Linked DNA regions of Alkalihalophilus pseudofirmus. The protein of the gene in region 1 binds, or shares a complex with, the protein of each later gene. Links are inferred from orthologs where the notes say so. Each region holds a gene or a part of one and is shown on either strand. Other genes may lie near its edges. The genes, in order: dnaG and dnaB.

The links.
Region 2: the proteins of dnaG (region 1) and dnaB are in contact, whole or in part, in a crystal structure (PDB 2R6A), measured with the Geobacillus stearothermophilus proteins. The link is inferred for Alkalihalophilus pseudofirmus from one-to-one orthologs. Residues at the interface, in WP_049624496.1 of Geobacillus stearothermophilus: Lys456, Leu457, Leu458, Pro459, Ala460, Asn463, Ala464, Leu467, Leu535, Leu536, Ile537, Ala538, Gln544, Glu545, Asp548, Tyr549, His552; in WP_033016901.1 of Geobacillus stearothermophilus: Ser13, Glu15, Ala16, Gln18, Glu91, Leu92, Asp94, Ala95, Val96, Pro97, Thr98, Ala99, Ala100, Asn101, Tyr104, Tyr105, Ile108.

The regions. Positions count from the first base shown.
Region 1 is NZ_CP117835.1:1,125,653-1,140,866, forward strand. What follows is about bases 12,332-15,214. They hold dnaG (DNA primase), read left to right. Parts: upstream 12,332-12,817; coding sequence 12,818-14,611; downstream 14,612-15,214. Other genes in these bases: PQ478_RS05860 (YaiI/YqxD family protein), read left to right, coding at 12,332-12,760; rpoD (RNA polymerase sigma factor RpoD), read left to right, coding at 14,669-15,214. In the rest of the region: PQ478_RS05795 (PhoH family protein), read left to right, coding at 1-427; PQ478_RS05800 (HD family phosphohydrolase), read left to right, coding at 570-2,738; rRNA maturation RNase YbeY, read left to right, coding at 2,735-3,205; PQ478_RS05810 (diacylglycerol kinase family protein), read left to right, coding at 3,189-3,578; PQ478_RS05815 (DUF502 domain-containing protein), read left to right, coding at 3,641-4,375; PQ478_RS05820 (cytidine deaminase), read left to right, coding at 4,390-4,788; GTPase Era, read left to right, coding at 4,781-5,692; PQ478_RS05830 (YqzL family protein), read left to right, coding at 6,109-6,255; DNA repair protein RecO, read left to right, coding at 6,297-7,055; glyQ (glycine--tRNA ligase subunit alpha), read left to right, coding at 7,394-8,281; glyS (glycine--tRNA ligase subunit beta), read left to right, coding at 8,274-10,355; transcriptional regulator CcpN, read left to right, coding at 10,461-11,105; PQ478_RS05855 (pyruvate, water dikinase regulatory protein), read left to right, coding at 11,132-11,947; more of PQ478_RS05860, read left to right, coding at 12,299-12,331. UniProt on the Escherichia coli protein: RNA polymerase that catalyzes the synthesis of short RNA molecules used as primers for DNA polymerase during DNA replication.
Region 2 is NZ_CP117835.1:4,055,824-4,071,114, reverse strand. The notes cover bases 11,668-14,627. They hold dnaB (replicative DNA helicase), read left to right. Parts: upstream 11,668-12,445; coding sequence 12,446-13,810; downstream 13,811-14,627. Other genes in these bases: rplI (50S ribosomal protein L9), read left to right, coding at 11,852-12,298; PQ478_RS21110 (DHH family phosphoesterase), read left to right, coding at 11,668-11,850. Also shown: PQ478_RS21165 (aminotransferase class V-fold PLP-dependent enzyme), read left to right, coding at 1-919; PQ478_RS21160 (DUF554 domain-containing protein), read left to right, coding at 944-1,645; spore protease YyaC, read right to left, coding at 1,686-2,333; PQ478_RS21150 (YkvI family membrane protein), read left to right, coding at 2,486-3,508; PQ478_RS21145 (DUF951 domain-containing protein), read left to right, coding at 3,603-3,803; redox-regulated ATPase YchF, read left to right, coding at 3,957-5,057; PQ478_RS21135 (IS1182 family transposase), read left to right, coding at 5,632-7,092; rpsF (30S ribosomal protein S6), read left to right, coding at 7,541-7,828; ssb (single-stranded DNA-binding protein), read left to right, coding at 7,855-8,346; rpsR (30S ribosomal protein S18), read left to right, coding at 8,419-8,652; PQ478_RS21115 (YybS family protein), read left to right, coding at 8,936-9,874; more of PQ478_RS21110, read left to right, coding at 9,886-11,667. UniProt on the Escherichia coli protein: The main replicative DNA helicase, it participates in initiation and elongation during chromosome replication. Travels ahead of the DNA replisome, separating dsDNA into templates for DNA synthesis.

The DNA.
Region 1 (15,214 bases):
TTTAAAGGAAAAAGTTGATCCGTATTTACGGCCGATCTATGACGCCCTTCACGATGTGTTAGGCGTTGAGACTACGACTAGACTTATGGAGCGCGGAACAATTGAAGTGGCACCGCTTGCATACATGCGTGGGCGAACGTTAGATGATGCATTTGTCATTTTAGACGAAGCACAAAATACGACCCAAGAACAGATGAAAATGTTTATTACACGTCTTGGTTTCGGCTCAAAAATGGTTATTAATGGCGATTTAACGCAGATTGACTTGCCAAAAGGGAAGAAATCTGGTTTGAAAGTAGCCATAGAATATTTGAAATCAGTAAATGATATTGGTTTTATTTACTTGCAAGCATCAGATGTTGTCAGACATACGCTCGTACAGAAAATCTTAGATGCGTATGAAAAAGAAACGGGGAAAGTTGAATAGCAAGCAGTAGTGGTCACACCTAAGTGAACGCTTCAATAAGACCCTCGCTTGACGAGGGTCTTCTCTGTTCATTCACCTTGTTTATCAGCCTGCAAAAATGCAATACATACTGCCGATTATTTATGAGAAGGGGGGAGAGCCCTTGAGAAAACGATTTTCAATTGATCAGATCCCTTGGTGGAAACGAGTACGCGATCATAGATACATACGTACCATTTTATTTATCATTTTGGCTGTTTTCTTATATACATCAATGATTGGAAATATTATTCCGGAGACCTTAGATATCCGACTTTCACAAATCGCCGATCGTGATATTCGATCGCCAATTACGACGGAAAACAAAATCGAAACAGAAGAGAGACGGAGTGAAGCCACGGAGGCTGTCAGTCCTGTATATGAGTTAAAGCGGGAATATGCTGAAAATCAAGTGGTGAAAGTAAATGATATATTTGAACTAGTCAGGCGTGTTGCCCTTGAAGAAGAGGAACCGGTTGAAGGGGTAGAGGAAGCTGCCACAGAAGAGGAAAAAAGAGAGGAGCAGCTAGCCTATATTCAAGAAGTTCTCTCGTCTGGGACAAGCAATGATTTATCAGAAGAAACGCTCCTGACTTTAATGGAGGCAACAGAATCACAGCTCCGTATAGCCCAAGAGGCAACGGCAAATGCTGTATATGAAGCGATGGGTGAGCAGATCTCCATTCGCAACCTCCAAGATGTTAAACAATCAGTAGATGAACAATTTGCGATTTCAACAGTAAGCAATAGACTACTTGAAGCCATGATTGAAATTGCACAATTTGCTATTATCCCTAACTATATTTATGATTTAGAAGCAACAGACAGACAGCGTCAAGAAGCGAGTGACTCCGTAGAACCAGTGATGATCCGCGAAGGTCAGCTCTTAGTTAAAGAGGGAGAGATTATTGACTACGAGATCTATGAACAGCTGAGGGTTGTTGGATTATTAGATGATTCTTTTAATCCTTATCCATATATCGGGCTGGCGCTTTTAGTTCTTTTAATCGTAGGAATGCTCGCCTATTATTTAAAGGAAGCGAAAACAACGGTTCAGCATAATAACAGTCACCTTGTTTTGTTTATGTTGATTTTTATTGTGACTCTACTATTTATTAAGATGTCCAGCTTGTTAGAAGGCATAGGACTTATCGGTATTGGATTTATTGTTCCTGTAGCACTTGGTGCCATGCTGTTAACTACATTAATTCATCCACGCATTTCATTGTTTTCTAGTGTACTTTTTGCCGTGATTGGAAGTATTTATTTTAATAATGAATCTGTTGGCACGTTTAACTTTACTTACGGGGCGTATATGCTGTTAAGTTCATTTGCGGCAACCTATTATTTAAGCCAGTCGGCAAGAGTTTCAAGAATCTTACGTGCGGGATTTTTTGTCTCTTTCATCAATATCTTAGCTATTATTTCACTGCTGTTTATGAGAACAGTTCAAAGCGGTTGGGTTGAGATAGGCCTGCATATTGGTTTTGCTTTTCTATCAGGGTTTCTTGCTGCAGTCCTTGCTATTGGACTGATGCCGTTTTTTGAAGCGGGATTTGGCATTTTATCCCCGTCGAGGTTAATTGAACTTTCAAGTCCTAACCAGCCCCTGCTTAGAAAAATATTGACAGAAACACCTGGGACGTATCATCACAGTGTCGTAGTCGGCAATTTAGCTGAAGCGGCATGTGAAGCAGTTGGAGAAAACGGCCTGCTTGCCAGAGTCGGAGCCTATTATCATGATTTAGGGAAAACGAAAAGGCCGCAGTATTTTATTGAAAATCAACAAAAGATGGCTAATCCTCACGATCAGCTTTCACCGCTTGAGAGTGCAAAAATTATTATAGATCACCCATATGATGGAGTGCGTCTTTTACGAGAACATAAAATGCCTAAAGAAATCATTGATATAGCTGAACAACATCACGGGACAAGCTTGCTGAAGTTTTTCTACCATAAAGCAAAGCAAGATTCAGAAGAAGAAATAAAAGAATCACAATTTAGATACCCTGGGCCGAAACCGCAATCGAAAGTGGCCGCTATCGTTATGATTGCAGACAGTGTTGAAGCTGCGGTTAGGTCAATGCAAAATCCTACACCAGAAGGCATTGAATCATTAGTGAAAAAGATCATAACAGACAAGCTTGAAGATGGGCAGTTCGATGAATCAGATATAACCCTTAGGCAGCTTAGCCAAATTGCGCAGACGATGTGTGAGACATTAAACGGTACATTCCATCAACGAATTGAGTACCCAGACGAGTCTGCTAAAAAAGGAGAGAAAAAAGAATGAATTTGACGATTGATCTACATGATGAAACGGGTACACTTAATAGTGAACAAGAAAATATAGTGACGAAATTGATTACAAGTGCCGCAGAATATGAAAGATTAGATGGAGAAGTAGAACTTTCTATTACGTTTGTTGATGAAAAGAGAATTCAAGAGATTAATGCAGAGTACCGAGGAAAGGATATTCCGACTGATGTGATTTCATTCGCATTAAATGATGAAGTGGAAGATGAAGCAGATATGATTATGGAAGGAATGCCTAATGCACTCGGCGATATTATTATTTCTGTTGCTCATATTTCAAGACAGGCAGAGGAGTATGGACATTCCTTTGAAAGAGAGCTGGGTTTTCTAGTGGTCCATGGTTTCTTGCACCTTCTTGGATACGATCACATGACAGAGCAAGATGAAAAAGCGATGTTCTCACGTCAAGAGGAGATCTTAAGCGCATATGGGCTTACAAGATAGGAATAAACGCGGATTTACTCGCCTGTTAAGATCTTTTGGCTATGCTTATCAAGGCTTAAGGCATGTGTTTGTAAATGAACAAAATATGCAAGTGCACGTGTCTTTGGCGGCTTTCGTTATCTTGCTGGCTTTCTGGCTGGATTTAACGCGCTTAGAATGGCTGTTTTTATTAGTAATTATAAGCGGTATATTCGCACTTGAAATAATGAATACAGCGATCGAAAGAACAGTTGATCTAGTGACTGAAGAGTATCATCCGATAGCAAAAAGAGCAAAAGATGTTGCTGCATCTGCTGTGTTTGTGTATAGTATTTTTGCTGTCATCATGGGAATCATTCTCTTTGGCCCGCATCTGCTCGAGAAATTTCTTTGATGAATCAAATTAAAGCTTTTTAGCATATTCTGCGCGCAATCAGGAGAGGAGATCCTCTTTAAATGTGGAAGAGATTTCAAAAAAATATTATTGCAGGGATCATTTTTTTACTGCCCGCCATAGCGACCATCTATGTCATCCAATTTCTTTTTACATTAGTAGATTCTTTTTTAGGTTCATTTATTACTGGTATTTTAAAAGCACTAAATATTATTACTACCGTTGACAGCCGAATTTACTTCTTAGGAGTCTATACACCTTTTTCAGAGCGGCTGCTTGGAATAGGGTTTGTGCTGACCATTATCCTGCTTACATGGGTAGGTGCGCTTCGACTAAGAGGACGTGGAGTGAAGGTACTTGATTCGATTGATCAGACGTTTAGAAAAATACCGATTGCTAACTCTATTTATACATCGGTAGAACAAATTATTCATGCGTTTGCTCAAGAGCGTACATCGTTTCAAAACGTTGTACTTGTAGAATATCCGAGAAAAGGTTTATACACGGTAGGCTTTCAGACTGGTGAGTCGAAGGGAGAAGTCCAGCGGGTGACTTCTAAAGAGTGTATTAATGTATTTTTACCCACTACCCCTAACCCTACGTCTGGATGGCTGCTGCTTGTACCTAAGGAAGATGTTATTAAGCTTGATATGACCGTTGAACAAGGTCTAAAATTTATTATTTCTGGTGGGGTAGTTGTGCCTCCAGACAGAGAAGTTCAGGATGAACAGACAGAAGCGATTGTGGATAAAGAGAAAATGTTGGTACAATTACGCTCAAAACAAGAGGACCATTAGAAGGGACGAGAACAATGGATAAACAACAATTAATCGAACTAGCTAAAGAGGCACGTGAGAATGCTTATGTACCCTACTCGAAATTTCAGGTAGGAGCAGCGCTCTTAATGGAAGATGGTACCGTGTTTAAGGGAGCGAATATTGAAAACGCTTCTTACGGTTTAACAAATTGTGCGGAAAGAACAGCATTATATAAGGCGTACTCGGAGGGCAATAGGAAGGTTGCTGCCATTGCGGTAGTAGCTGATACAGACCGTCCAGTGCCGCCATGCGGGGCTTGTCGTCAAGTAATGGTGGAATTAATTCCGCCCAATGCGCCCGTTTACTTAACAAATTTAAAAGGAGACATTAATGAAATGTCTGTTTCAGAATTATTGCCAGGAGCATTTACAGCGGAGGATATGAATGAATAACACACCAAAAGGATTTAAATCAGGATTTGTTTCAATTATTGGAAGACCGAATGTGGGAAAATCTACACTCTTAAATTATGTTATAGGCCAGAAGATTGCCATCATGTCAGATAAACCCCAAACAACACGAAATAAAATTCAAGGCGTGTATACAAGCAATGAATCACAGGTTGTTTTTATTGATACACCTGGGATTCATAAGCCGAAGCACAAACTAGGCGATTTCATGATGAAAGTGGCTCAAAACACTCTGCGTGAAGTTGATTTAATTCTTTATGTAGTTGATGCGGGTGAAGCGTTTGGTTCTGGTGAGGAGTTTATTATTGAGCGATTAAAAGAGACAAAAACACCGGTCTTTTTAGTGATCAATAAAATTGATAAAGTGCAGCCGGATGATTTATTAGGTATTATTGAAACCTATCGTACGAAGTTTGATTTTACAGAAGTGATTCCAGTATCTGCCCTTCAAGGCAGCAATGTTCCTACGCTGATGGAGCAAATTGTTGACCACCTTGAAGAAGGTCCTCAGTACTATCCGAGTGACCAAGTTACCGATCACCCTGAGCGTTTTATCGTTGCTGAATTAATCCGTGAAAAAGTATTACATCTTACACGGGAAGAGATCCCTCACTCAGTAGCTGTAGTGATCGAACAAATGAAGCGCAGGGATAATGATATGATTTATATCGGAGCAACGATCATAGTGGAGCGTACGTCTCAAAAAGGGATTATCATTGGAAAGCAAGGAAGCATGCTTCGTGAAGTTGGAAAGCGAGCACGAGGAGATATCGAAGCGCTGTTAGGCTCTAAAGTCTTCTTGGAGCTTTGGGTTAAAGTTCAAAAAGACTGGAGAAACAAATCAACCCACCTCAGAGACTACGGCTTCAAAGAAGATGAATATTAAAAAGAAAAGTGGAAGCGACTGGTCTGGCATGCGGTAAAATGAGGGGAAGCGATTTGAAGGCGTTTTTTGACTTCAATTGATGCACCGTTTTTACCCGCAGGACAAGGAGCTGCAGTTGGACAAGAAAAGCGAAAGCGACTAGTCTGGCATGCGACTTTTGCTTGATTTCAAATAAGCACTCTTCTGCTACAAAGTTGTAACATAAAATCTAAACAACTTTCACAATGGCTGGGCGTCTAGCCATTGTGTTTTTGTTTCGAAACGATTATGATGAAGACAAATAGAATTTCAAAAAAATAACAACTCTGTTTGTCAAGGTGTATAAATTAACAATTTTTCTCTAACATGAATTTTGCAAACAAGGTCAACCTAGAGATACAGAGCGTTTAAGTCTTGAGAGAAAGGTGGAAATTGAGATGCTCGATTTTTCCTGGAAGGTTTTTTCAATGACTGGCAATTTGGATACGTATTTACTGATTAAAGAACTTGAGCGCGGCCATGAAGATGAAGTGAGCCAAGAAGACGTTGATAATATTGACACGTTAGACGCGCAAACTCATTGACCTTGTTTGCACCTCACAATGTGAATGTGTGGTGATAAGCAATGATGCAAAAAGTAGAAGCTATTGTTATTCGAACGAATGATTACGGCGAATCGAATAAAATTGTTACGTTATTTACAAGAGAAAGCGGCAAAGTAGGAGTGATGGCCAGGGGTGCTAAGAAACCTAAAAGCAGGCTGGCTGCCATATCTCAATTGTTTATTCATGGACTGTATTTGTTTCAAAAAAGCAACGGTCTCGGGACGTTAAATCAGGCAGAGATGATTCATTCTTATAAAGAAGTAAGGAATGACTTATTTTTAGCTTCCTATGCAACGTATGTCGTTGAATTAATTGATAAGCTTACGGAGGAGAAACAGCCTAATGAACCGTTGTTTCATTTATTGCAGCAAACGTTGCTTTATTTAGATGAAGGTATTGATCCTGAAGTGTTGCTGCGTATATTTGAAATGAAAATGATGCAAGTGGCTGGAATTACACCTGAGCTTGATCAATGTGCGAATTGCGGAAGTACTGAAGTACCATCAGGCTTCTCTATAAAAGAAGCTGGCTTTCTTTGCAAAAAATGCATCCATAAAGATGAGCATGCCTTTAAGATCACTCCTCATACAGCTAGACTGCTGAGGTTGTTTTATTACATTGATTTGAGTCGTTTAGGGGAAATATCCTTAAAAGATGAGACTAAAAAAGAGTTGAAATTAATTATTTCGGCTTATTATGATGAATATTCTGGTGTAACACTGCGTTCAAAACGATTTCTCGATCAGCTTGAACGCATGGGTGATTTTAAACCTTATTGACACAACAACTGAAATTCAGTATGATGCTAGTATTATATGGTGCATTGACGGAAAGAAGTACAATTAAGTCCTGTTGAAAGCGAACCTAGGGTGGTGAGAGCTAGGGCAGCAGTTTAATTGGAAGGCGTTCCTGAGCATAACGGTGAAAGTGATTCACTTCGTTTTTCTGAGTGAATAAATAGGGTGGAACCGCGGGAGAAACTCTCGTCCCTATGTCGATAAGTCGACATAAGGACGAGAGTTTTTTTCTTTCATCCTACCTCGTTTCTTTCACCTTGAAATGAACCTTGAAATGAACCTTAAAATTAGGTTTTACGAACTATTAAGGAGGAATTAGTATGAATGTCCAAACAATGATTTTGACATTACAAGAATTTTGGTCAAAGCAAAACTGTATGATCATGCAAGCGTATGACACTGAAAAAGGGGCTGGTACGATGAGTCCGTTTACGCTTCTTCGTACAATTGGTCCTGAGCCTTGGAATGTAGCTTATGTGGAACCATCACGTCGTCCTGCAGATGGTCGTTACGGAGAGAATCCTAACCGTCTTTATCAACACCATCAATTTCAAGTTATTATGAAGCCATCTCCAACTAATATTCAAGAGCTGTACCTTGACAGCTTAAAGGCACTAGGGATCGACCCGCTAAAACATGATATTCGTTTTGTTGAAGATAATTGGGAAAATCCGACTTTAGGATGTGCGGGCCTTGGATGGGAAGTTTGGTTAGACGGCATGGAAATTACACAGTTTACGTATTTCCAACAAGTAGGGGGTATTGAAGCAAACCCAGTTTCTGCTGAAATTACATATGGTTTAGAACGTTTAGCCTCCTATATTCAAGATAAAGAAAATGTGTTTGACCTTGAGTGGGTAGAAGGATTCACGTATGGTGACATTTTTAAACAGCCTGAATATGAGCATTCAAAATATACATTTGAAGTATCTGACAGCCAGATGCTCTTCTCCTTGTTTGGAACATATGAACAAGAGGCAAAACGCGCACTAGATGAGAACCTAGTATTCCCAGCCTATGATTATATTTTAAAATGTTCTCACACGTTCAACTTATTAGATGCTAGAGGTGCGATTTCTGTAACAGAGCGAACAGGATATATCGGTCGAGTCAGAAATTTAGCCCGTACTGCAGCGAAGCTTTATTATGATGAGCGTGAGCGTCTAGGGTTTCCAATGTTAAAAAAGGGGGATGCAGAGAATGAGTAAACGTGATTTTTTATTTGAACTTGGCCTTGAAGAACTGCCAGCCCGCTTTGTCACAGATTCAATGAATCAATTAAAGAATAAAGTGAGTGATTGGTTAAAAGAAGAGCGTCTTGATTTTGATGCAATTGAAGCTTTCTCAACACCGCGTCGTTTAGCCATTTATATAACAGGATTAGCAGAGAAGCAGCCAGATGTAGAAGCAGAAGCAAAGGGTCCTGCTAAGAAAATTGCTCAAGATGAGGAAGGGAACTGGTCAAAAGCTGCTCTAGGTTTTGCAAGAGGTCAAGGTGTAACAGCAGATGATCTGTTTTTTAAAGAGCTCAAGGGTGTAGAGTATGTGTATGCTAAGACGTTTACAGCAGGCAAGAAAACGGTTGAGTTATTACCAGCCTTAAAATCAATTGTCACTTCTATGCATTTTCCTAAAAACATGCGCTGGAATCAATATGACCTGCGTTTTGCGCGTCCAATTCAATGGATGGTTGCCCTATATGGGGAAGAAATTATCCCATTTGAAATAACAGATGTCAAAACAAGCAATACAACAAGAGGTCACCGTTTCCTAGGGGAGGAAGTGAAGTTAGATACTCCTGCTGACTATGAAACAGCTTTATTAGGCCAGTATGTTATCGCTAGACCAGAAGAGCGCAAACGCGCGATTCGCAACCAGATTGAATCAATGACAGAAGGAAACGGCTGGGTTATTCCGATTGATGAAGACTTATTAGAAGAAGTAACGAATCTTGTTGAATATCCTACTGCTTTATCAGGTACGTATGACGATGCATTCTTAGAGATTCCTAAAGAAGTGCTTATAACCTCAATGCGTGAGCATCAACGTTACTTCCCAGTGGAAGATACAGAAGGGAAACTTTTGCCTCACTTCGTAACGGTGCGTAATGGTGATCATCAGCATCTTGAAAATGTCGCAAAAGGGAATGAAAAAGTTCTGCGTGCACGTCTTTCTGATGCGGCTTTCTTCTATGCAGAAGATCAAAAGCTCAAGATTGAAGATGCGTTAGGACGTCTTGAAAACATTGTATACCACGAGGATCTGGGATCGATTGCTGATAAGGTTCGCCGTGTTCGTAAAGGCGTCACTTCTATCAGTAAGCTTGTTGCTCTTGATTCTAACGAGCAAGAAGTGGCAGATCGTATTGCTGAAATTGCAAAATTTGACCTTGTCACTCAAATGGTCTATGAATTTCCTGAGCTTCAAGGACGTATGGGTGAAGTATACGCTGGGCTGATCGGTGAGCCCGTTGAGGTTACAGTAGGCATTAAAGAGCATTATATGCCTAAATTTGCTGGAGATAAGAGCCCTTCGACAAAAGCATGTACTGTTGTAAGTTTGGCTGATAAGCTAGATACCATCGTCACATGCTTTGCGATTGGTCTTATTCCGACAGGTTCACAAGATCCTTATGCTCTGAGAAGACAAGCAGCAGGAATTGTACAAATGATTTCTGATTATGATTTTGATGTAAAAATCGATAATTTAGTATCGGCAAGTCTTGATGTTGCTGAGGAGCGCGGTTTATTGAAGCGGGACCGAGAAGATATTACAAAAGAGGTTATGGACTTCTTCTCACTTCGTATAAAAAATGCATTGCAAGAAAAAGGAATCCGTTATGATGTTACCGATGCTGTTTTAACGAGTGAAGCGATTCATGTACCAACAACCGTAAAAAAAGCAGAACTATTAATGGGACAAGTATCCCAACCAGCATTTAAGAAAACCGTAGAAGCGCTAAGCCGTGTAACGAATATCGCTAAAAAAGCAGAAACGGCTGTAGAAATTAAGCCTGAACTATTTGAAAAAGAAGAAGAGAAAGAACTATATAGACAGTATGAGTCAGCTCAAAAAGAAGTGCAGATTGCTCTGGCAAAAGGGGATGCATCTCGTGCATTTAAGAGCCTGCAATCGATTGAGCCAAGTATTCATGCTTACTTTGATCATATTATGGTTATGGCAGAAGATGAAAAAGTGAAACGTAATCGTTTAGCGCAAATGCTTGAATTATCGGCTGTAATCCGTGCCTTTGCTAACTTCCAATCTATTGTGTTTAGCTAACCAATGTAAAACCAGCTAAGTACTTGAGCGTTTTTTGTGTAAAAAGCTGACTATATAGTATATAATATTGGGGATAAAGCATAACACATTTGTGTGTTGAAGGCGGTGGAAACAATCGAACTCACAAATCGGCAAGAACATATTGTAGACATTGTGAAGCAAAATGGGCCTATTACAGGTGAACAAATCGCAGAGCGTCTTTCCTTAACGAGAGCAACTTTGCGTCCGGATTTAGCAATTTTAACGATGGCTGGTTATTTAGATGCCAGACCGCGAGTAGGATATTTTTATACCGGTAAAACAGGTACAGAGTTACTTGGAGAAAAAGTTAAAAATATCACCGTAAGGCATTATCAATCACGCCCAATTGTGGTGCAGGAGTCATCCTCTGTATATGATGCTATTTGTACAATGTTCCTAGAGGATGTTGGGACATTGTTTGTCACAGATAAACAAACAACGCTCGTTGGTGTGCTGTCTAGAAAAGATTTATTGCGTGCAAGTCTAGGAAAACAAGCATTAGAATCAATTCCAGTTAGTATTATTATGACAAGAATGCCAAATATAACAGTTTGTAAAGAAGACGATCTCATTATTGAAGTAGCAAAGAAGTTAATTAATAAACAAATTGATGGACTGCCTATCGTTCAAGACGTCGATTATGGTTCTGGCTACGAGGTCATTGGCCGAATCACTAAAACAAATATAACTTCGCTGCTCGTAGATTTAGCAAACGAAGAAACGATCTAGGGAAGCACGGATGTAAGGAGGTCATGATGGTAGAAATGAAGCAACGTCCTGTTGTATATGTCGTCTCTGATTCTGTAGGCGAAACTGCAGAACTAGTGGTTAAAGCTGCTGCGAGCCAATTTAATGGTGCGGGTGTAGAAGTTCGCCGGATTCCATATGTAGAAGATACGGGAACCATTGATGAAATTATTTATTTAGCCTCACAGGCAAATGCTTTAATTGCATTTACGCTCGTTGTACCTGAAATCAAGAATTATTTGATTGAACGTGCTGCAGCTAAAAATGTAGAGACAGTAGACATCATAGGACCTATGTTGAATAAAATTGAAACGTTAACAGGCAAAGAACCAAGATATGAGCCTGGTCTTGTATACCGTCTTGATGAAGATTACTTTAGAAAAGTAGAAGCAATTGAATTTGCTGTAAAGTATGATGACGGGCGTGACCCAAGGGGAATTATGAGAGCAGATGTGGTGTTAATCGGGGTGTCGCGCACATCTAAAACGCCGCTTTCGCAATACCTCGCTCATAAGCGTTTGAAAGTAGCTAATGTTCCTCTAGTCCCTGAGGTGGAACCGCCGCAAGAACTCTTTAAGATCTCTGCTAAGAAATGTATCGGATTAAAAATTTCACCTGAGAAATTAAACGATATCCGTGCAGAACGCTTAAAAGCGCTAGGGTTAAAAGCTCAAGCTAATTATGCGAATATCGAGAGAATCAAAGAGGAACTTGTCTATGCTGAAGATGTAATGAATCGAATTGGATGTCCGGTCATTGATGTCTCGAATAAAGCAGTAGAAGAAACTGCAAATCTTATTTCAAGTATGTTTCAACGTAAGTAAGTACCAAGAAAGGCACCTTTAGGTAAAAGGTGCCTTTCCTTTGTACGCTCTTATGTAAAATGATCTTATTTGTAATGTTTATTAAATACCACTAGTCAAATGATTCAAAGTTCCGTATAATAAAGAATTGTGTTCTTATTTGTATAAGAAAGAATGGATTATAGAAAAAAAGAACGATTATTTTTAAAAAGTCAAGACTTTTTCTTGTTTTTTTGGTAATGATAGTAAAGAAGAATGTGTATAAATAGCTTATTGATAAAAAAAACATGACAATTCATATCATTCGACAAGAAACAGCGAAATTCTTTAAAATGTTTGCAGGAATCTAAAAGAGGATGTTGAATTGAAGTTATGAGCGAACTTATTGTTAAGGTATTTGTAGATGCAGATTCATGTCCTGTAAAAAAGGAAATTGTGTCGATCTGTCAGAAGTTTAACCAATCAGCTGTTTTTGTTTCCTCGATTGCACATGAAATGAATGTGCCTGATGGGTTTACGCATGTATCGGTTGATTCAGATAAAGAGGCTGCAGACATGTATATACTTAATCAATCGAAGCGTGGAGATTGCTGTGTTACGCAAGATCATGCATTAGCTTCTATTCTTTTGTCAAAAGGGGTCGATGTATTATCACCCAGAGGGTATGTATATCGTGAAGAAACCATTATGCAGATGCTTGATGCCCGTTATCTTTCACAAAAAGAAAGGCGTAAAGGCGGTAAAACAAAAGGGCCTCGTGCTTTTACAGAAGAAGATCGCTCACTTTTTTGTCATCAATTTACAAGGATTTTATCAAAAAAAGCAGGAAAATAGCAAAAAAGCTCGAACATATATTACACTCATCAGGAAAGAAATATGGTGATGCTTAATATGAGTGGTCGAATACCCGAAGAGTTAATTGAACAGATTCGCAAATCTACTGATATTGTAGAGGTTATCAGTGACTATGTTCAACTCAAGAAGCAAGGCCGTCAATATATAGGCTTATGTCCTTTTCATGGTGAGAAGTCACCATCATTCTCTGTGTCTCAAGATAAACAACTCTACCATTGTTTTGGCTGCGGGGCAGGCGGAAACGTTTTTTCCTTTTTGATGGAACATGAGGGGTATACTTTTGTAGATGCTGCAAAAGACCTGGCAGGAAGAGCAAATATTGATCTTCCCGTTCAAAGTCAAGGGGAAACAAACCGTCATTCGCCTACAAAAATGATGATCGATGGTCACGAGCTTGCATCTAAACTGTACCACCATGTTCTTACATTAACAGAAGAAGGTGCAGGCGGCAGAGAATATGCTAAAACAAGAAAATTCACAAAAGAACAGCTTGAACACTTTCAAATAGGCTTTGCCCCAAACAGGTGGGATTCTCTTAAAATCATCTTAGATAAGAGAGGCTTTTCACTTGAGATGATGGCTAAAGCTGGATTGCTTGGAATTAGGGAATCTGATAACGGTTATTATGATAGATTTAGAAATCGGCTCATGTTTCCGATATGGGATAACCAAGGAAAAGTCATTGCGTTTGGCGGCAGGAGTATTGGTTCGGATAAGCCCAAATACTTAAATAGTGCGGAAACCCCTATTTTCCACAAAAGCAATACGTTGTATGCCCTTCATTTAGCGAGACCTTACATTCGTAAGGAAAATGCTGCCATCCTTTTTGAAGGGTATGTGGATGTAGTAGCAGCGTGGGGGGCAGGTATAACTAATGGAGTAGCGACACTTGGAACCTCTTTAACTCAAGAGCAGGCCAAAGTATTACGCCGTAATGCAGAAAATATAACCATTTGTTATGACTCTGACCGAGCCGGGGTTGATGCTGCATTCAGGTCAGCTACAATTCTTGAAGAAGCAGGCTGTCACGTGAAAATTGCACTGATGCCTGAAGGACTTGATCCCGATGACTTCATCCGAGAATTTGGAGCAGAGCGCTTTAAAACGGATGTAATAGGGGCAAGCTTATCATTAATGGCATTTAAGATGCGGTTTTTAAGAAAAGGAAGAAATCTGCAGGATGAAGGAGAACGTCTGCGCTATATCGAAGAGGTTCTTCGGGAGATTTCGTCTTTGAAGAGGGCTGTAGAACGAGATCACTATTTAAGGCAGCTTGCAGATGAATTTTCTCTTTCTTTAGAAGCATTAAAACAAGAGCAGTTTCAACTTTATCGTGCAAAAAAACAGCAGCAGGCAGGAAAAAGTGAACAGCCGATTAAACGGCATGCGACAAAAGCTCTTAATCAAAAAAAACTTCTCCCTGCATACAAAAATGCAGAAAGGCTGCTTCTTGCTCATATGATGCGGGATATAGAAATTGCAGAACAAGTGCAGGAGCGGATTGGCGGAGCGTTTAACGTTGATGAGCATCATGCCATTGCAGCTTATCTTTTTGCCTATTACGGTGAAGGTAATGAAGCTGACCCGAGTCAATTTGTGAATCGTCTAGAAGATCCAGATCTTATGAGGGTTGCCTCAGAGCTTGCTATGTTGTCGGTTAATGAAGAATGTTCGGAACAAGAGTTAATCGATTATATGAAACAGATTGAAAATTACCCAAAGTGGGTAGATATACAACAGAAAGAAATACTTATGAAGCAGGAACATGATCCCGTTGCAGCTGCAAAGTTAAAAATGGAGATTATTCAAATGAAAAAACAACTTCATTAACTCGTTGTAATGAGGATTATGCCTAATGGGTTGTGAACAATGGAAGGAGGGGATCGAATGGCAGAGAAACCATTACGCCCGCTAGCGGAAGGTGAATTGTCCATCGATCAAGTAAAAGAACAATTAGTTGAGGTAGGGAAAAAGAGAGGGGTCTTAACCTATACAGAAATTACAGAGAAATTAGCTGTATTTGACCAAGATTCTGATCAAATGGATGAATTCTTCGAATACCTTGGAGAGCAAGGTGTAGAGATCCTGAATGAGTCTGATGATGTTCCTAATCTTCAGCAAGCGGCAAAAGAAGAAGAAGAGTTTGATTTAAATGATTTGAGTGTACCCCCGGGTATTAAAATAAATGACCCTGTACGTATGTACTTAAAAGAAATTGGTCGTGTTCCCCTTCTTTCTGCTCAAGAAGAAATTGAGCTGGCAAAACGTATTGAGCAAGGAGACGAAGAGGCGAAGCGTCGTCTAGCAGAAGCTAACTTACGTCTTGTTGTATCGATTGCTAAACGTTACGTAGGGCGTGGAATGCTGTTCCTTGACTTAATTCAAGAAGGAAATATGGGATTAATTAAGGCTGTTGAGAAGTTCGATTATGAG
Region 2 (15,291 bases), 2.9 Mb from region 1 along the record:
TCAGGCGATAAGCGGGTTTCCTTTTGAAGAAGGGGATCATATTGTAACAACAGCCTTTGAACATAATTCTGTCTTAAGGCCCCTGCATCAGGCTGCTAAGCTAAGAGGCATTTCGGTTACGTATATCCAACCGGATGAAGATGGCATCATTTCAATCGATGAGATGAGAGAGGCTGCAGGAGAGCGTACGAAAGCAATTATTGTTTCACATGCTTCTAATGTGACGGGCGCTATTGTTCCTTTAAAAGAGGTGAAGCAGATTGCCGAAGAGGTTGGTGCCATCCTTATTGTCGATGCCTCACAAACAGCAGGAACCTTGTCCATTGATATGGAAAGAGACGGAATTGACCTGTTGGCATTTGCAGGCCACAAAAGTTTATTAGGACCCCAAGGGACAGGGGTCCTCATTTCTAAGCATGATTATCAGCTTCTGCCCCTTATGCACGGAGGCACTGGGAGTTACTCAGAGAGCAGTACTCAGCCGTCTGAGTGGCCGGATCGTTATGAGGCAGGGACATTGAATACACCGGGGATTGCAGGATTACTCGCCGCTTTAAAAGATGTTAAAAAGCGAGGAATTGATGAGGTCTATCAACACGAGCAAAATCTTTTAGCATTGTTCTTAGAAGGGCTTAGGAAGCTAGAAACAGCAGAAGTTTTCGGTCCTGCTCATTTACATCAACGATTAGCCGTTTGTTCCTTCCGGTTAAAAGAGGTGGAAAGTCATGAGCTGGCATTTATTTTAGATGAGCATTACGGAATGGCCGTACGAGCAGGCCTTCATTGTGCACCAATGACTCATCATTCACTTGAAACCGTTGATACAGGGCTCGTTCGTGTAAGTTTTGGCCCTTATAATACAGAAGACGAAGTCAAACAATTAGTAGAGGCATTAATAGAGATAGAGCAAGCATTTTAGAGAAGAGTAGGAGAGAGTGTAGAGATGGTGTTGACTGGGACGCTTGTAAATGGACTTGCCATCATAGTGGCAGCTTGTATTGGATTGTTAGTGAGAGGGATACCAGAGCGAGTGAAAACGACTGTCATGCAAGCAATCGCTTTGGCAGTTGTCGTGTTAGGGATTGACATGGGACTTAAGAGCGAACAGTTTTTAGTCGTTATCGGAAGTTTAGTCATTGGCGGATTAATTGGTGAGAAATTAGATTTAGAAAAGCGATTAAATCAGGTGGGTGCTTTTATCGAAAGGAAGCTCGGCTCAAAAGAAGAGGGGTCGGTAGCAAAGGCATTTGTCACGACAACTCTTATTTATGTAGTAGGGGCGATGGCTGTACTCGGTGCACTTGACAGCGGACTTCGCGGAGATCATTCGGTTCTTTATACAAAAGCGATGCTTGATGGATTTTCAGCCATTATCTTCACTTCCACCTTAGGTATAGGAGTTATTTTCTCAGCCATACCTGTCGTGCTGTATCAAGGCGGGATAGCAATTTTAGCAACTCAAATTAATGCTTATGTTCCTAGTGAGCTGATGGATATGTTTATTGTAGAAATGACAGCTACAGGCGGAGTGATGATTGTTGCTATCGGGTTGAATATTTTAGGAGTTTTGCAGATAAGGGTGGCTAATTTACTGCCAAGTATCCTTGTGGTTGCAGTATTAGTTACGGGCATTTATTTAATTTAATAGGAGATCAAAAAGAGACACCTTTAGACGGAAGCTCCGTTTAAAAAGGTGTCTCTTTTTTTGTTTTGAGAAAAATATTAGGCTTTAAGTTTTCGAGTAAAGACGTTGGCTTTGTTCGGTGCGGCAGTTGTTGATCTACAGAGTATATGACATCAGAGATCGTATCAGCCATTCTCATAACGGTAAACAATCTAGTGTTCTGTAACACAAAATACTCCATCATCCCGCCGATATTGACGATTCCGGTGATATGGATATCACCAACAGCCGGCAATTGTTTGTTAACGGCAGCCCCTGGCTGAACAGGGCCATTGGCAAGTGAGATCTTTCCAATACTGTTCACTCGCCCTAAGCAAGCATCAATGGCTAAAATGTAAGGCCGGTAATGCGATTGTTCGATTTCCTTCAAGCGGTCAGCCAAGTTAACGGCATGAACTGGCTTCTCAAGCGTTCCATACACATGAAAACGCTGCAGCTTTTTCTCCGATAATTTAGTACCAATTAATGGACCTAATGAATCTCCAGTTGAGCGGTCTGTTCCGATACAAACAATAACAAGTTCGCGGCGGGTGAGCTCATTTGTATGAGTGAAGAGATTGTGTATGAGTGTTGATTTGGCATCATCTTCATCCATGTGTACTCGAATAGGGGTCAAACTTTTTCCGAAAAGGCGATGGTTTGTACTCATAACATCGGCTCCTTTGCCATAGTAGTAGCAGTATACGGATATTTTTTCCTTTCTATACGTATAGTTGTGAAAATAGATTGTGAAAATTTAGAAAAATACCTATATGGAGGTCATTCATAGGTTTCACGCAATGAAGGAGAGGAGGGTGCGGGATGTGGTCAGGCGGGTTTAAATGGATGTTTTTAATTATAGGTACGATGATTGGGGCTGGGTATGCTTCTGGTCGCGAGTTATGGGAGTTTTTTGGGGCCGAAAGCGGACTAGCCATCTTTTTATTTGCACTCTTATTTACGATTTGTACAGCGATCATTATGGGGATCAGCTATCAAAAACGGTCTAAACATTATTTACCGATCTTACATGTACTGATGGGGAAGAGGCTTACTAAACTATATGATTTTATGATCGTTCTTTACCTTTTCTCGACAACAGTAATAATGCTTGCTGGGGGCGGTGCTACTCTTGAGGTGCTTCATCTTCCATATTGGTTAGGAATTGTTTTTATCGGAGGCTGTGTCGTACTGCTTTTTGTATGGGATACAAAAGGAATGACGTCAATGAATGCAGTCATTATTCCTGTTTTAATCGTCTGCTTACTTGGTGTGTTGGTTGCTTTTCAGACGTTAAAAGGGTTTCCGATCTCTTTTCGATTAGATGAGCAGCATAATTGGCCGGCCGCGTTAACTTTTACATCTTTAAATATTCTTCCTCTTGTAGCTGTACTTGCAGCCGTAGGAGGTGAAATTCGCCATAAGGGTGAAATTTGGGTAGCGAGTTTAGGGAGCGGGCTTATTCTTGGAGGGATTTCCTTTTTATACAACGAATCACTGCTTCAAGTAGCTGGTGATATTATGCTTTACGAGATTCCTTTATTTGCTATTTTAAAGCACTATCCTTATTTTATGGTCATTGTGATGTCAGGCTTATTGTGGATGGCTATTTATACGACAGCAGCAGCAGGGGTTTTCGGTCTCATCTCTCGCTTACGAGGATATATAAAGGGGAAGGCGTGGCTGATTGCCTTATTCCTCATTTCGTTAATGGCGCCTCTTACAACATTTGGTTTTTCAACCTTAATTGCAATTTTGTATCCTCTATATGGCGTGTTGAATCTATATGTGTTTGCAAGCATCTTGCTTTATCCGATTTTAAACCATTCAGCCAGTGTGAAATAGTTGCTTCCTAGTTTGGTTTACTTGTCCCGTCTAAGGTCGTTTTGGTGTATAATACTAAGCAACAAAATGGATAGCTTGGATAGGAGGGCCTAGGATGACAGATAAAGAATTTGCACTCGGGGATGTCGTAGAAATGAAGAAGCAGCATCCGTGCGGAGAGAATCGCTGGAAGATCATACGCATGGGAATGGATGTTAGAATTAAATGCTTAGGGTGTCAGCATAGTGTCATGCTTCCAAGAAAAGAGTTTACAAAAAAATTGAAACGGATTTTAGAGAAGGCGCCAAATTCATAAATAATTCTCAGAACAAGGTAGTGATTCATGATCATAACCTTGTTTTTTTGTGGGTCTGTATCTATAATTGGTAGGGATATTAAGAGAGTATGATCACATAGGGTGTATATTTGATAACTATGTGAATTTGATAAATAAAGGAAGTGAGCCGTTATGGCATTAACAACTGGGATTGTTGGATTACCAAACGTAGGGAAATCAACACTTTTTAATGCAATTACACAAGCAGGTGCAGAATCTGCAAACTACCCATTCTGTACAATTGACCCGAATGTAGGGATTGTAGAAGTGCCTGATCATAGATTACAAACGTTAACAGAACTTGTGGATCCTAAAAAGACAGTACCTACTGCATTTGAATTCACAGATATTGCAGGGATCGTAGAAGGAGCTAGTAAAGGCGAAGGACTAGGAAACAAGTTTTTATCTCATATTCGCCAAGTTGACGCTATTTCTCATGTTGTTCGTTGCTTTGCTGATGACAATATTACTCACGTATCAGGCAGCGTAAATCCGCTTAATGATATTCAAGTGATTAACTTAGAGCTGATCTTAGCTGATTTTGAATCAGTTGAAAAGCGAATCGGCCGTGTGGCAAAGTTAGCTAAAACAAGGGATAAAGAAGCAGTTGCTGAGCTTGAAGTATTAGAGCTTCTTCGTGATGCATTTGAAGAAGAAAAGCCAGCTAGAAGCATTGAATTTACAGAAGAACAAGAGAAGATCGTTAAGCAGCTGCACCTTCTGACAAGTAAGCCGGTACTATATGTTGCTAACGTTAGTGAAGAAGATCTTCTTTCTCCTGAAGACAATGATTACGTGAAGCAAGTAAAGGAATTTGCAGCTGGTGAAAACAGTGAAGTGATCGTAGTTTGCGCGAAAATTGAGTCTGAAATTGCTGAGCTTGAGGGCGATGAAAAGCAAATGTTCCTTGAAGAGCTAGGCATTGAAGAATCAGGTTTAGACCAGTTAATTCGTGCAGCGTATAACTTGCTTGGCCTTGAAACTTATTTCACTGCAGGTGTCCAAGAAGTACGTGCATGGACATACCGCAAAGGAACAAAAGCACCTCAAGCAGCAGGAATCATCCACACAGACTTTGAACGTGGATTTATCCGTGCAGAGGTTGTATCTTATGATGACTTAGTTGATGCCGGTTCAATGGCAGTAGCCAAAGAGCGCGGAAAAGTTCGTCTAGAAGGAAAAGAGTATGTAGTACAAGACGGAGACGTAGTACACTTCCGCTTTAATGTTTAATGAACAATAGATACGAATAAGATGCAGTGGTTATAACCGCTCCTGAATAGTTCATCCGCTAGGTTATTACATTATGTAATAGCCTAGCGGATAATTTAGTTTTCTCTCAAAAGTTACCTAACATAAAGTGCTTCAAACATGGGTTATAGCATAGTCGTCGCTTCTGAACGATACTTCGCTTTCCGCGATGAGCTGCTGAGCTTCCTCGGGCATTGGCCCTGTTGGGATCTCAGCCCTGCTCTAGGCACCGCAGGAGTCTACGTATAGTTCATCTGCTGGGTTATTGGATTTTGTGATGATTATGTGGAGCGATTTAGTTAGGCTCAGTTCAAATTCTGAACCGTCCTTCGTTTACTAAATCACTGAGCAACGAACAAGTTCGATGAGGGTGCACTATATAACATCCTTCCTCCGTTGATTGGGGCGGAAGGTAATCGACTCCTGCGGGATGTGCGTGGAGGCCACTGAAAAAGTTCTTTTGTTTTTTAGAGAGTGGTTGGCCGAATTTATTCGGCCAACCACTCTCTTTTTCCTATATAATTAAGGTACTAATAACGGTATAGGTGATGTTGAAATGATTAAAGGACAAGACTCGATCCCTCTTAGCCCATATATGGGACTCTATGATCTCGTGGTACCTAAAGACAATATGCTTCGTCAAATGAATGAACTCGTGGATTTTTCTTTCATTATGGACGAACTCCAAGACAAGTATTGTTTGACGAATGGTCGTAATGCGATCTCTCCGATCCGCATGTTTAAATACCTTTTATTAAAGACTATTTTTGATTTGTCAGATGTTGATGTAGTGGAACGCTCCAAGTACGACATGTCATTTAAATTCTTTTTAGACTTGGCTCCAGAAGCTGGTGTCATTGACCCCAGTTCCCTAACGAAATTCCGTAAACTCCGTCTTCCAGATGAGGGTTTATTAGATATGCTGGTTGGGAAGAGCGTTGAGATCGCTATAGAACATAATATCCTTAAAGACCCCACTATTATCCTTGATGCGACTCATACGAGAGCTTGTTTTAATAAAAAATCACCGAAAGAATTTCTACAAGAAAAGTCTAAAAATGTTCGGAAAGCAGTCTATCGTGTAGATGAGTCGATGCAAGGGAAGTTCCCTGACAAACCTACATCTAATGACCTTCAAGAGGAATTAGAGTACTGCCGACAGGTCATCTCTACTGTAGAAAGCTCAAAAAGTGTCGAAGTACCCGCTGTGAAAGAAAGGCTTAATGTCTTAAAAGAAGTTGTCGAGGATTATGAAGAAAACATGATTCAATCGGAGGACCCTGACGCACGAACAGGATTTAAATCTCAAGACACTTCTTTCTTTGGATATAAATCTCACCTTGCCATGACAAATGAAGAACGAATTATTACCGCTGCGGTCATTACATCAGGTGAAAAAAATGACGGGAAATACCTAAGAGAACTCGTGGACAAAACAAAAAATGCAGGTGTAAACGTAGATACCATTATCGCTGATACAGCTTACTCCGAAAGAGAAAATATCCGTTTCACAAACGAACACAAAATGGAGCTTGTCTCAAAACTTCACCCTCTAGTTACTAATGGATCACGTAAGAATGATGAGTTTGAGTTTAATAAAGATGCTGGTACATATATGTGTAAGGCAGGACACCTAGCCATTCAAAAGAAATATGATGGCTGTACCAAGCACAATAAAAATCCTAGATACCGTTATTTCTTCGACGTAGAAAAATGTAAGGTTTGCCCTCTGAAAGAGGGATGTTACAAAGAAGGGGCTAAAACAAAGTCGTACTACGTAACAGTTAAATCAACTGAACACACCGAGCAAGAAGCGTTTCAAGAAACAGAGAGATTCAAAGAACTATCAAAGTCTCGGTATAAAATAGAAGCGAAGAACAGCGAATTAAAAAACCGGCACGGGTATAAAAAAGCGAATTACTCGGGTCTATTTGGTATGCAAATACAAGCGGCCACCACCATATTCGCCGTCAATTTAAAAAGAATATTGAGACTCAAGAACCAAAAAGAGTCGTAATAATCAAGAGAAAGGGCAGTTTCTTCTCCACGGCCGGAGAAGAAACTGCCCTTATTTTTTATTTTTTTGATCATTTCCTCAGGCCACTAAAAAAACCATGGGTTTATCAGTGGCCTCATGTGCGTGGCCAGGGGAGACTCCACAAGAGCGTAGCGATGAGGAGGCTCCCGGACCGCCCGCGGAAAGCGATTGCCTGCAGCGAAAATCAACAAATATGTTAGACGGAGACTATTGAAGAGGACCAACTGTTAAATGAAAAGCGAAGTATCGTTCAGGAGCGGTGCATAAGCATTTCTCATTTGTTAAAACTCTTTTTTCTACCAAGATGATGCTTGCACCCTATCTTTCATTCTGATATAATCTACTAATGCGAGTGAAATGACTCATTAGATGAGTTTTGCTCCTTGCTCCTTAAATGGAGCCGTTAGACCAAAAGGAGGTGACCGGAATGCGTAAGTACGAAATTATGTACATCATCGCTCCAAACCTAGAAGAGTCAGCAAACAAAGAGATTATCGAACGCTTTAATGGTGTTCTTACATCAAATGGTGCTGAAGTTGAAAAGGTTGAAGAGATGGGTAAGCGTCGTTTAGCATACGAAATCAACGATTATCGTGAAGGTTTCTACGTGCTTTTAAGTGTACAAGCTAACTCAGAAGCGATTGCAGAATTTAACCGTCTTATCAAGATTAACGACAACGTTATTCGTGTCCTAATCACTAAAGACGAAGAATAATTAATGAAAAAGTGGGAGGGGTACGGATGCTAAACCGTGTCATACTAGTTGGACGTTTAACGAAAGATCCAGAGCTGCGTTATACGCCGAGTGGAGTAGCAGTAGCGAACTTTACGCTCGCGGTAAACCGTACATTTTCAAACCAGCAAGGAGAGCGCGAAGCAGACTTCATCAATTGTGTTGTTTGGCGTAAACCTGCTGAGAATGTGGCTAATTACCTTAAAAAAGGCAGCCTGACTGGTGTAGACGGCCGAATCCAAACTAGAAGCTATGACAACAATGAAGGCCGTCGTGTCTTTATTACAGAAGTTGTAGCGGAAAGTGTGCAATTCCTAGAACCAAGAGGAGCAAGTCAAGGACAAGGAAATGCGTATGCAGGAGGCGGAGCACCAACTGGTGGAAACGATTATAGCAGGCAGAATCAACAACCAGATCGTCAATCTGGCGGATTTAACGATGATCCTTTTGCTAATGATGGCAAACCAATTGACATCTCGGATGACGATTTACCATTCTAATGCCTCTTCTGCTTATTTAACGAAAAAGAAGCATGAATTATAAAACATTTCTATTGAAAGGAGTGCTGTCTAATGGCTCGTCGTGGTCGTCCAAAGCGTCGTAAGGTTTGTTTCTTCACTGTAAACAAAATTACGAAAATCGATTACAAAGATACAGATCTTCTAAAGCGTTTCATCTCTGAGCGTGGAAAAATTCTTCCTCGCCGTGTAACTGGAACGTCTGCTAAGTATCAACGTCAACTTACAACAGCAATCAAGCGTGCTCGTCAAATCGCTTTATTGCCGTATGTAAATGATGTTAACTAATAGCATAATTTATAAAAGCATGGTAGAGCTTCTACCATGCTTTTTGTTTTAGGCGCATACTCAATGTCTGTGCTGCTGTTTCTTTGCTTTTATCACTTAGTCTATGCATAATTTTCTTCTGATCGATTAAGATGATGAATAAGAGATTAGAGGATAGTGTTTGGCTGAGAGCTTTAATTTTCCTCGCAATTACGCTAAAATAGACAAGGATATGAGAAACTGTCAAAAATCCTTGCTTGTAAGCAGGTTGATGGTTGGTTGGAAAGATAAATGAGGTGAATGTGTGAAACAAACGAGAACACTAACAGAAGGAGCAATACTCGGAGCTCTTTTTGTCAGTTTATTAGCCATTACGCTGTATGTTCCATTCGCTGCTTATCTTACGATGTGGGCCCTGCCGCTTCCTTTTATCTTATTTGTAGTAAGAAGAGGGTTGAAGCCAGGATTCATGCTTGTTGCTGTAGCGATTTTGCTTTCTTTTATGATCGCAGGTGTTATTGGAGTACCTGGGGCATTATTTTTTGGAAGCGCGGGACTTGTGATAGGTGAGTTATACCGCCGGAAGTTAGCACCTTTTAATGTGTTAATTGGCGGGAGTTTAATATATATGTTAAATATGCTGCTTGTCTATGTGGGGCTGTCATTAGTTATGGATGAGAATCCAATCAGCTTTATGTCAGATCTCTTGCGCGAGCAGATTCGTCTTGCAGAATCTACATTGATCACAATTGGACAAGATCCTGCTGATTCACTAGCACCTATGTATGAAATGGCAGATATGATTGTCCATTTAGTTCCGATTATGATTATTATGAGCGGGATTGCTTTAGCTGTCTTAACAGTACTGCTTGCCACACTTATTTTACGCAGGCTTGGTACAAAGGTTGAAAAATTTCCTCCGTTTCGAGACTGGCAGTTCCCTAAGTCATTCTTATGGTATTACTTAATTGTCATGATTTTATTGTTAGTAGGACAAGAAGAAGGTTCAACGATGTACATTATTGTATGGAACCTCCTGCCTCTGCTTGAGATTGTGATGATGGTCCAAGGTTTTGCGTTTATATTTTATTATTGTTACCATAAAAAAGTTAACAAAGCACTTCCAATTATTATTGTTATTGTTACATTGATTATAAACCCTTTGACACAGCTTATTCGTATTCTAGGGATTATTGATTTAGGCTTTGATCTACGTAAACGTATTAAAAGCGAGAAAAAATAGGAGCTGACACTATGCCGAAGTTCTTAATGAAGCGGTGGCATGGCTACCACGTAATTGCCCTATTTGCCGTAGCGGTGATTTTCAGCAGTGTGCTGATGATCTATCACTGGCAGGTTGGCGTCATAGGTTTATTTATATTAGGTGTGCTAGCCATCTACACGTCACAAGCGCGTTTTGCGTTTGAACGTGATTTAGAAGCGTATATCCAAACGCTTTCCTACCGTGTAAATAAGGCGGGGGAAGAGGCAGTCATGAAGATGCCTGTAGGAATTCTCCTTTATAATGATGATAAGATCATCCAGTGGGTTAATCCCTTTATAGGCCAACATATTGCTGATGACTTAATTGATAAAAGCTTGGACGATTTACATGATGAGCTGGTTCCGATGATTGAAGACAATGTTGAAGGTGATGTGATCACTTTAGGGTCAAGGTCTTATCATGTTACGTTTGAACCGACAGAGAGGTTAATTTATTTTCAAGATGTAACAGAAAAGGAAGAGACAATAGAATTATATGAGGACACAAAAACGGTTGTCGCTCTTATTTATTTAGATAATTATGATGAAGTGACGCAAGGAATGGAAGATCAAGTGAGGAGCCGGCTCATGAGCCAGGTCACTTCTGCTTTAAATAAATGGGCAAATGATAATGATATCTTGCTCAGACGAACAGCTTCTGACCGATTTGTTGCAATTATGAACTATAAATCACTCAGACAGATTGAGGAAGTTCGCTTTGATCTGCTCGATGAAATTAGAACGCTGACAGGCAAAGAAAAAGTTCCTATTACTCTTAGTATCGGGGTGGGTACGGGTGAGACCTCCTTGCGCGAGCTAGGAAAGCTTGCTCAGTCAAGTTTAGACTTGGCTTTAGGACGCGGCGGAGACCAGGTAGCCATCAAGCAAAAGAACGGAAAAGTCCGCTTTTATGGTGGAAAGTCAAATGCAATGGAAAAACGGACACGTGTTAGAGCAAGGGTCATTTCACACGCGCTGCGTGATTTTGTCCTTGAAAGTGACCGTGTCATCATAATGGGCCACAAAAATCCGGATATGGATTCAATTGGTGCTGCGATTGGTGTTTTGAAAATTGCTGAAGTAAATGGGAAGGAAGGCTTTGTCGTCCTTGATCCGAGTGATATTAACCACGATGTTCAAAAGTTAATGGAAGAAGTTGAAAGTCATGAGGATCTTTGGTCGCAATTTGTTACACCAGATGAGGTTCTAGATTATGTGACAGATGACACACTTCTTGTCGTTGTAGATACGCATAAACCTTCTCTTGTGATGGAACCTAAGCTGCTTCCTAAAGTGGACCGGATCATTGTCCTTGATCACCATAGACGCGGTGAAGAGTTTATTGAGGATCCTGTTCTTGTGTATATGGAACCTTATGCTTCATCGACAGCAGAATTGGTTACAGAACTGCTGGAATACCAGCCGAAGCAGCTTAAGATGGACAGGCTTGAAGCAACATCGCTCCTTGCCGGAATTATTGTAGATACAAAGAGTTTTGCTGTGCGCACGGGTGCAAGAACCTTCGATGCGGCGTCATTCCTCCGCTCAAACGGGGCGGATACAACATTGGTTCAAAAGCTGCTTAAAGAAGACATGGACCAATATGTAAAGCGTGCTAAGCTGATTGAGAATGCAGAGGTATATCGCGAGGGAATGGCGATTGCTGTAGCTGATGAAAGTGAGAGCTTAAGCCAGATTGTCATTGCTCAAGCAGCTGATACCTTGCTTACAATGAAAGACGTAGCTGCATCCTTTGTGATTTCAAAGAGAAAAGATGATATGGTAAGCATAAGCGCCCGTTCGCTGGGTGATGTGAACGTCCAAGTCATTATGGAACGTTTAGAAGGCGGAGGACACCTTTCCAATGCTGCTACACAATTACAAGGTGTTACTCTCCAAGAGGCGAGAGAGAAACTAGAGAAGGCCATAGATGAAAGTTTAGAAGGGGGACAATAAGATGAAAGTTATTTTCTTAGAAGATGTTAAAGGTAAAGGAAAAAAAGGTGAGTTAAAGAATGTATCTGAAGGATATGCGCGTAATTACCTGCTTCCTAATAACTTAGCGGTTGAAGCAACAAAAGGAAATGTCGCTAATCTTAAAGCCCAAAAAAACAGCGAGCAGAAGAAAGCCGCAGAAGAGCTTGAGGCTGCGAAAAAATACAAAGAAGAGCTTGAAGCCTTAACGGTAGAAATTAAAGCCAAATCAGGAGAAGGCGGCCGTTTATTCGGTGCCGTATCAACAAAACAGATAGCGGAAACACTTTCCGGTATGAAAATGAAGGTAGATAAGCGTAAAATAATGCTTAACGACCCTATTCGCTCACTAGGGTATACGAATGTTCCTATTAAAATTCACCCAGAAGTGATAGCAACAGTGAAAGTTCACGTAGTAGAAAGCGAATAAATAAAGAAATACGCTTTTCTTTAGACGGTCTGATCTCTCTAGGTGCCAAGAATATCTTGCAATTCCTAGCAAGGTCAGACCGTTTTCATTTTTTTATATTCGTTCTTATTTTTATATTTATTTTTTTTATAGAAAGGAAGTAGTGCCATGAGTGATTTATTTGCTGATCGTACCCCGCCGCAAAATATAGAAGCCGAACAAGCGGTACTCGGTGCGATCTTTTTAGCTGATGTAGCACTCGTCACCGCATCTGAACGCTTACTGCCTGAAGACTTTTACCGGGCCGCGCACCAGCGCGTGTATCAGGTGATGCTTGAGTTGGCAGAAAAAGGTGAACCGGTTGACCTAGTAACCGTAACTTCAGAGCTGCAAGACCGTAAATGGCTTGATGATATTGGCGGAGTAGCTTATTTAAGTGACTTAGCAAACGCCGTACCGACGGCAGCTAATGTGGAATATTACAGTAAAATTGTTGAAGAAAAATCAGTGCTGCGCCGTCTAATTAAGGTAGCGACGAATATTGCAGCGGACGGGTATACGAGCGAGGATGAAGTTGATGCGATACTCGATGATGCGGAAAAAACGATCTTAGATGTTGCCCAGCGCAAAAATACAAGTGCTTTTATTTCCATTAAAGACGTTCTCGTTGAAACGTATGATCAAATTGAATTGCTTCAAAACCAAAAAGGAGACATTACAGGGATCCCGACTGGGTTTGTTGAGCTTGATAATATGACAGCAGGGTTTCAGCGGAATGATTTAATTATTGTGGCCGCTCGTCCTTCTGTTGGTAAGACCGCTTTTGCTTTAAATATCGCTCAAAATGTAGCCACTAAAACAGACGAGAATGTCGCTATCTTTAGTCTAGAGATGGGAGCGAGTCAGCTTGTTCAGCGTATGCTTTGTGCGGAAGGAAATATTGATGCTCAGAGAATGCGTACAGGTGCTCTAACAGCAGAAGACTGGCAGAAGCTCACGATGGCAATGGGCAGCCTTGCTAAAGCTGGTATATATATAGATGATACTCCAGGCGTGAAGGTTAATGACATTCGTGCTAAGTGCAGGCGTCTAAAGCAGGAGCAGGGACTTGGTATGATCATGATTGACTATTTACAGCTGATCCAAGGAAACGGTCGAAGCGGCGAGAACCGTCAACAGGAAGTTTCAGAAATCTCTCGTACCCTAAAAGCGATTGCTCGTGAACTAGAGGTCCCTGTAATCGCCCTGTCACAGCTGTCTCGTGGCGTAGAGTCGAGACAAGATAAACGACCAATGATGTCTGATATTCGTGAATCTGGAAGTATTGAGCAGGATGCTGATATCGTTGCGTTCTTATATCGTGATGATTACTATGATAAAGAATCAGAGAATCAGAATATTATCGAAATCATTATAGCCAAACAGCGTAACGGCCCTGTCGGCACCGTTGAGCTAGCTTTTGTGAAGGAATATAATAAGTTCGTTAACCTAGAACGAAGGCATGACGAAAGAAGCATGCCGCCCGGAGCCTAGATACAATTAAAAATAGGCTTCGACATCAAAGTGTTTAACTGAATGGGATATGAAAACATAACAGTCGACCCCGCTTCTACTGAATAAGTACCACCTGCAGTAGTTGTTGATTTCCGCTGCAGGCACACGCTTTCCGCGGGCGGCCCGGGAGCTTCCTCGTCGCTACATGCACTGGACCCATAAAGTTGGACACTTTTTTAAGCAGCTTTTTGGGTACTGAGTCGATAAGCTACTGGACTTTTCCGGTTCAATCTTGATTTAATTCTCACATGGTTGTAGTAATAGATGTATTGTTCTAACTCTTCTTTGAAGTGTTCAATACTATCAAATTCGTTTAAATAAAGGAACTCCGATTTCAGGATTCCAAAAAAGTTTTCCATGACAGAATTATCGTGACAGTTGCCTTTTCGAGACATACTTTGTGTGATGTTATGTTCTTTCAGTTTCCTTACGTAAGGGGCCATTCGATAGTGCCAACCTTGATCAGAATGAATCAAGAGATCATCGCCTTTATTTAGGTGCTTTAACCCTTGGTCCAACATCGTATCGACCAAATCATACGTTGGTCTTGATTGGAGCGTATAGGTTATCAGTTCGCCGTTAAACAGGTCAAATAGTGGAGACAGATAGAGCTTCTGTCCAAACAATTTAAATTCCGTAATGTCTGTCACCCACTTTTGATTAGGCTTCTCGGCTCTAAAGTTACGGTTTAGGATGTTTGGAGCTGCTTTTCCAACTTCTCCTTTATATGATTTGTATTTTTTCATTCGTACAAGGCATTTAAGCCCTAGGTCTCTCATCATTCGAAGCACTTTCTTTTTGTTAATCGCATATCCCTTTTCCTGAAGGAGGTCTGTAATACGACGATAGCCATATCGACCAAAGTGCTTATGGTAAATGAATGCAATTCTTCTTTTCCATTTTCGATCAGGATCTGGCTGGCTCCATTTTTTAACAAGGTTATAGTAAGTGCTTCTAGGCATCTTGGCTATTTTCAACATTCGACTCACCGGGAATTCGTTCCTTAGTTCATATACTACTTTCGCTTTGATTTTGTTGGTGATTGTTCTTCCTGAACTAAGGCTTTCAGCTTTTTTAAATACGCATTCTCCATACGAAGGTATTCCAGCTCTTTTTTCAACTCTTCTACCGATGGGTTTGAAGAGTTGTTGCCCTTATTTTTATTCTGATTAACAGTCATTGTAGATAGCCCCTTTTCTCTTAGTTCAAAGGCATCTTCTCCAGCTGTTTCCCACTTTTTCTTCCACCTGCGAAGCATACATGGAACGGGAATATGAAAAATGGCTGATGCCTCTCGAATGGAGTAATTCTCTTCGGTCATAAATTGAATTACTTTCAGTTTAAAGGCAGCTGAATAGTTTGTATAGGGAAAGGTAAAAGCTTGATCCCCATGATAGCGAACTAACATCACCCAATATCGCAGCGTCGAATCATCTACGCCCACTTGATTTGCAAGTTCT